2 regions of the Parendozoicomonas sp. 209JJ7-1 genome follow, and region 2 is predicted to be linked to the other one. Evidence: predicted binding sites of a transcription regulator. Region 2 holds the regulator's gene; the other holds the start of a gene.

Region 1 (3,416 bases), on a different contig from region 2:
TTGGCAACAGTTTCTGGCAGGGGGAGCAGCAGGTTCACCAGAACTGCCAGCACCATATTATCCTGCGCCTGTCCTGGATTATCAGTCACCGGGGCCATAATCGGATGACTCGAATTCTCGATGGCTTGCAGGCCTCTGAAAAAATGGCCGGTACATGCCCGAACCACACAGGTTGCCCGACCGTGGCTGAAGATGTTGCCCGGGTACTGCTGGCCATTACCCAGCAGATCAGCTGCAATATTGATGTCTGGGGGACTTACCACTACTCAGCAGCAGAACCCGTTAATGAATTTTCTCTGGCGGAAGTTGCCCTGGCAGAAGCGTCCCAGTACCAGGACACACCTGAAGATGCTTTACCGATAGATGAGAAAGAAAACGAGCAAAAGGTCAATGCCTGCCTGGACAGCAGCCGACTGCGGGATACTTTTGGTATCCATGCCCGCCCCTGGCGTAGTGCTTTGGCACGACTGGTAAGGGATTATTATCAAGATAAAAAACGTACAGAAAGCAAAAAAGCCATCAATTGATGGCTTCTTGTATATTCACTATCCGCCAGTTAGAACTTGTAGTTCAGACCTACACGGTAAACGAAGGGATCAAGTTTAACATCCGTCTTAAACTTATTTCCCGGGGAGAAAACCTTCCCCTTGAACGTAGCTTCAGTATCTATATCTATCCAATAAACTGAAGCATTTACACCCAGGTTTTCAGTAAAGGAATAATCGAATCCTGCCTGTAAAGCGATACCAATAGAATCATCAAGATCCAGATCTCTGAAACGTGACTTGTTCTCTCCTTTCAGGCTTTCATCAAAGAAAACCGTATAATTAAGACCTGCACCAACGTAGGGCTGAAATGCTGAAGAAGAAGCCAGGGGGTAATACTGAACAGTCAGGGTAGGTGGTAAGTGTTTAACATTAGCCAGCTTACCAAGCGTAGGACCCAGCCCGCCCTTAGTCTTAATAGAGTGACTAAAAGGAGTGGCTGCCAACAGCTCCACAGCCACATTATCAGTAATCATATATGCCAGAGACAGGCCGAACTGAGTGTTGTTGTTAACATCAACTTTGGTAGGGCTGCCACCAAGAGTGACTACAGACCCGTTCATTTTCACCTTGCCACTTTTAACCTGAGGCGCAACAGTCGCAGCCCCGGCACGCAGAATCATATCCCCTGCCTGATAAGCCTGGGCAGTCCCCGCGGAAAGAACCAGTGCCGCAGATACAGCTGCAGACAGAACAGAAAGCTTGATTCCTGCTTTATTCATAATTGATGTCCTGGTGTGTGTTGGTGTTGTTATTCACTGAATAACCGCCATGTTCCCCCACGGCGGATACTTCACAATGATTCTTCTGGTGTTTTTCAGTAACTCTTTAAAAAAGTCTTTCCTGGAAAGAGCTTGTCTTAGAAAGCCTGTTCATGATCTTAGTGACCGCCTGATGTTTCAGCGGTCGGAGCGTTTATCCTTACGATGACTGTCCTTATATATAAACAGTCCAAACCCTCCCATAAAGGCAATCATCAGCCCTACAGTCGCAATACCAGCAATAACCAGAGTCTCGTAAGGCATAAATCACTCCTTTTCTATTCTTGTCAGAACATTAGAGTTGTATTTCCCTGTCTTGGTTTTAACCTTATACCCAATACGGTTATTACCTATTGATTCAAATCAATAAAGATTCACTTTTAAGGTAGTGGGTCAGATGTGTGTTTTGGCATAAATATCTACCCCGAATGCCACTGCCATTAATGGCCATATCCACAACCTGCTTCTGAACATCAGGAACACAGGCTTTATACCGTTATGTCAGCATGAAGCTTTTACTTTTAATGGTGCATTCTGGATTCTGGCAGCGATAACGTTGAATACCACGGCGGTTGAAGCCGCATTACCCATTGATTGTGCCCCCCAAAATCCCTACTCATTGAGCAAACAAGCATTGACTCGCCTTCATCCCATGTAGCCACTGTCTGCCTATTTTTTCGGCATAAGCCTGTAACGCTTCTTTCCCGCCCACTCCTCGCACAAACCGGTTGCCATGGGGCTGCATGGTTTTCAGCCATTCATCCGGGTTGATACCCAACCGGTGCAAAACCGGTGGCAGGTGAGCGGCAATGGCTCCTCGTTTATCGTCCCGTACAGCGCGCCCCGTCCAGTCTACCAACTCAAAATAATCCGACAGGGCAAAAGAAATAAAACCTTTACCTTGTCGTTTGTCTGTTTTCATAGGCTTCAGCCATTTCTGCTGTGCATTGGCTTCCCGCCATTGCTCTATGCGCTCCTGAATGGACGTAAAATCGGACGTTTCCGGCTGACTGGCAAGACCAGCACGTACAGGATTCAGATCAACATAGGCCATACACGACAGAACAGCAGCTTCGTCCAGCAGCGCCTGACTCTTAAAGCGCCCTTCCCAAAATCGTCCTTTGCATTGGTCTTCTTCGTTGGCCCTGCGGGCCAGGTGTTCGTTTAAACAACGCATAAACCAACTGATATCCAGTAGCCGCTGGCGATAGATATCAGCAAACTCGGCCACCCGTTTTTGCTGGGCTTCATCCTGCAGGCTTCCGGCCAGAAACCGTTGTACCAGTAGCGGGCCATCAAAGAGTTGCGTCCAGCGTTTTAGAACCTCCTGGTCATTCCAGTTGTTGCCCGTTTCGGTATCTACATGCAAAACCACATGGTAATGGTTAGACATGACCGCATAAGCACAGACCTCAATGGAAAAAATACCCGCCAGCTCTTTCAGACGATCGACCACCCAGGGCTTACGGTGCTCGTAACTGTTGCCCGTCAGGGAGTCTTCCCCGCACAGAAAAGCCCGTCGGACACATCGCGCCATGCAGTGATAGTAAGGTGTGCTGTCCAGATCAATCAAGGCGCGGCGCGGGCTGGTCATGGTTTTACTCCTGCTCAATGTGAGTGAGAGAAAAAGTAGACCAGCGGCGAGAGCTGTCCAGTTAATGGATGTCCTTTTTATGTTTCTGCGGCGAGAGCTGTCCAGTTAATGGATGTCCTTTTTATTTTTTCACCGCACGGCTCTTTTCAGGAAAAGCGACTACTGTACTTCGTGTAGTATTCCATGAACGGGTCATGAACATGCTTTCTACCCAACCACGAAAAACAGCACGATCAACCAATACCCTTCTATTTTTCCTGTGCGTCCTGATGCTTTTCCAGGCTCAGGCAGGGAATACTGGCTACCCACCCCCGCCCCAAGGTAAGAAAAATGTTCCCAAGGCCACGGTTCTCAGTAAAGTCACATACGATACTGTCACCATTTCCGAAAAAAACAACCACTCCCTCACAATGAACTTTTCTGCTGACTATGAGAATCAACTCACCGCGCTCTGTCAGAAATACAAGGAGGGGGGATGTTGTATTGAAACGATATGCGGAGTAGGCGGCCCACACT
Region 2 (3,416 bases):
TGTCGGCGCTGTTTTTGGGAAGGGGGCGCCCGCGCCGGAGGTAGATCATCAGGGCTATGGCTGTGGAATAGGCCAGATTGGTGGCCAGTTCCGCATGGGGGCGCTGGAGGAATTCATGCTGGCTGGCAAGGCCGCGGATTCTACTGGCCAGTTCCGGCTGGTGGGCCAGGAAATTGTCCCAGACATTGCGGTGCATTCTTGGCGTGATCTGGTACAGGCCGTAAGCGTTGTGGTGTTCTGTCTGCAGGTGTTCCCCGAGGCCGGATTCCTGGGCGGCTGTTCCCAATAGCAGGTTCTCTGTTGTAGGGCTCCACATACTCAAATGCTGGAGTGTGGGACGGATAATGAGCTGTCGTAATTCCCTGGCGCAGATTCCCATGTCAACCTGTTCTTGTTACTGAGAAGTTCTGTTACAGAAACTGACATCGGCATAAATAAACCAGCCTGAAGGTTCAGGCTGGTGGTGAAGAGCTGGGAGGCTTAAGAAAAGCGCTCAGTAGCTGGTGAGGGTATAGGTGGGAATACCCGCCTGCTTCAGCAGGGCGGAACCACCCAGGGCGGGCAGGTCAATAATCGCCGCAGCTTCCGCGACACTGCCCCCCAGCCGGTTAACCAGTTTGTGGGCCGCCAGCAGCGTGCCACCTGTGGCTATCAGGTCATCAATCAGGACAATTGTGTCACCAGCGTTCATGGCATCAACATGAACCTCAAGGGCGGTCTTACCGTACTCCAGGGCGTATTCTTCCCGGATGGTTTCCGCAGGCAGTTTGCCCGGTTTGCGGAAGATTACCAGGGGCAGGCCGAGAGTATCCGCCAGGGGGGCTCCGAGCAGGAAGCCCCGGGCATCCAGGGCACCGATGTGGGTGATGCCTTTCTCCCGATAGCGTTCGGCGAAGGTGCTGTGCACCATGCGCATCCCTTCTGGAGATTTCAGCAGCGTGGAGATATCCCGGAACATAACGCCCGGTTCAGGCCAGTCAGGGACGGCTCGAATCAGGCTTCGGAGGTGGTTTTCGTTAAAGGCTGTATCGCTCATAGGCATGGTTACTGAATATTCACAACTTCAGGGGTGTCGCTCAGTTTACCACCTGCAAGGGTGCACAGCTCCATGGCGCTGGTAATTTCTATTTCTTTACCGTTGGCATGGATCAGTTCAGCCTTCTGGAAGCGGGTAAATACCCGGCTTACGGTTTCTACAGCCAGGCCCAGATAGTTTCCCATCTCATTCCGGGACATAGAAAGACGGAATGACTGTGAGGAGAAGCCCCTGCGTCGGAATCGGCTGGCCAGGTTGATCAGAAAGGTCGCGATACGCTCGTCGGCATTCTTTTTCGACAGCAGAAGTTTCATCTGCTGATCTTCGCGGATCTTCTTGCTCATAATCCGCATCAGCTGGCGGCGGAGGGCCGGATGGCTGTCGGAGAGTTTTTCGAGCTTGTCGAAGGGGATTTCACAGACCATGGTGGTCTCAATGGCCTGGGCAGAAACCGGGTAGGTGTCTGTATCCAGCCCGCTTAACCCGACCAGTTCGCTGGGCAGGTAGAAGCCTGTGATTTGTTCTTCACCTTCATTGGTTGATGTATATGTTTTCAGGGCGCCGGAGCGAACCGCAAAAACACTATGGAATGTATCGCCTTCCAGGAACAGATGTTCGCCTTTTTTCAGGGGTCGCCCGCGCTTGATGATTTCGTCGAGGTCGTCAATGTCCTCGATTTTCAGCGCCAGGGGTAGACACAATGGACTCAGGCTACAGTCCCGGCAGGCTACTTGGCTGGCATGCCTTACGTTGAGTTTGGACGCCATATTTAAGAGCCCCTAAGAACCGGTTGGCTGTTGAAAAGAGTGGTTCATATTGTATGGGAATATGCCGCCGAGTTTAACCCTGTGATAGATACCTATTATTTTATTGAGAAAAATAAATAGTTATTGGTTTTTTCTGTACAGTTGTTACCAATAGGGGCGCACTTGGGTTGTTATCTCTGGTAACCCGTTTTGTCACCCCATAAACAGACGCTTTCAGTCGTTTTGCCGTTATCTCTGCTGACAGAGCAGTTGGCAGGAGCGAACTCTCCCTCTCCCGATCAGTCAATAAGGGGCAGTACAGCCATTCCGGGTATTCGGGGAGCTGGCTTCTGGTCCCTGGCCAGACATTTCTGATCCATCAAAGCCCGGCGGGCCACTTCTGCCTCGGGGTAGAAGTTTGGGATCAGGGTTTAGACATCTTTGGAGGTTGGAAATGTTACATAAAGTGCAAGGTTATATCGGTGGCTGCTGGGCTAGGATGCCCGATATTAGAGGCCGCATACCATTCAGGAATAAAAGCTGCGAGGCTGTGCCTGGCAAGACCCACGTTAAGGATGGTCAGGTTCAAGGCGAAGTTAGCGTATACAAGCGCCTTGCGGATGGTTGCTGGACGCTGACCAAGGACACAGGCTGGACATTCGTGAAGAGTATTCCCGAGATTCTGGCTACGTATTTCTGTTTCAGAAGCTCCAATGTTCTGGCCCACAAAATACTGCCCACATCATGGGCGAATAATTCTGATACTATTTATGCCACCAGGAGCACTATATCAATTTTTTCTACCAAAATGGTTATAAGGTTTTTCGGAAACGTGGCCAGGATTATGATGGGTAAAAGCCTGGATGATACAAGTACAGTGACTCAGACCATAGTGAAGAAGCAGGAAGAGCAGAAAAAGCAGGATCATGCGACTTCCGTTCATGCCAATGCCAATGCCAATGCCAATGCCAATGCCAATGCCAATGCCAATGCCAATGCCAATGCTAACGCTACTGAGAACAATCTCCCTGAAGAGAAGACTATTGCTCTTAAACATAAGAATGAGCCAGAGCTGGAGGGGGCTCAACGGGGGAGGCGCAGAGTGAAGTGATAATGAGCAAGGTATTGCCAGGAAAACCCGCTTCGGCGGGTTTTCTTTTGCCTGTTAGGAAATCTGACAGTGTTGTCATGGTAAGTGTACAGTCCATGAACCAGGCCAAAGTGATACAGGTCGAAGGTGCCAGTAACTTATAAATATTGGCCGAATAAGCAAGGGAGTTGCGTTATGGCAGGTGAATTCGGCAGGGTGAGAGTTGGTGCAGGGGCTGCCGGTTCCATGACGGCGGCGAAACAGAGTAAAAGCCATGGCCGGGTATCAACTCTTAAAGACCTTAGGTCGATACTGGCTGAAGGCCGGGCAGACAGTGCCAGTCAAGCTTCGGCTCCATTCAAGAAGCAGCTGAAGGATATGGCTGTCAGCCTTATCCCCTCCCTCTGGCAGGTATTTTCTTTCTGCATAGCCGCTGTTACCGGTGTTGTTCTTGGCCCGATTGTCGGGCGATTTGGTGTTGTGAATATTCTACCCATTAAACCCGGGGCGACAATCGGCCAGCACTGCAATCTGGTTGGCCTGG

The links. The regulator FNR, encoded in region 2, switches genes on or off when oxygen is low (the NO sensors DNR and NnrR bind a similar motif). The targets are predictions, from matches to a motif close to TTGATNTANATCAA.
Region 1: the regulator FNR is predicted to act here: its motif matches at 1,660-1,673, upstream of ccoM (cytochrome c oxidase subunit CcoM).

The regions. Positions count from the first base shown of each region.
Region 1 covers NZ_JBYVJU010000007.1:126,757-130,172, reverse strand. Annotated here, with positions in the region: gene ACY2RQ_RS09000 (SDR family oxidoreductase) at 1-527, shown strand, start outside; gene ACY2RQ_RS08995 (OmpW/AlkL family protein) at 557-1,267, opposite strand; gene ccoM (cytochrome c oxidase subunit CcoM) at 1,445-1,570, opposite strand; gene ACY2RQ_RS08985 (transposase) at 1,923-2,900, opposite strand; gene ACY2RQ_RS08980 (hypothetical protein) at 3,101-3,416, shown strand, end outside.
Region 2 covers NZ_JBYVJU010000001.1:302,070-305,485, reverse strand. Annotated here, with positions in the region: gene ACY2RQ_RS01380 (hypothetical protein) at 1-316, opposite strand, end outside; gene ACY2RQ_RS01375 (adenine phosphoribosyltransferase) at 494-1,036, opposite strand; gene fnr (fumarate/nitrate reduction transcriptional regulator Fnr) at 1,045-1,803, opposite strand; gene ACY2RQ_RS01365 (hypothetical protein) at 1,993-2,157, shown strand; gene ACY2RQ_RS01360 (hypothetical protein) at 2,282-2,893, shown strand; gene ACY2RQ_RS01355 (hypothetical protein) at 3,068-3,416, shown strand, end outside.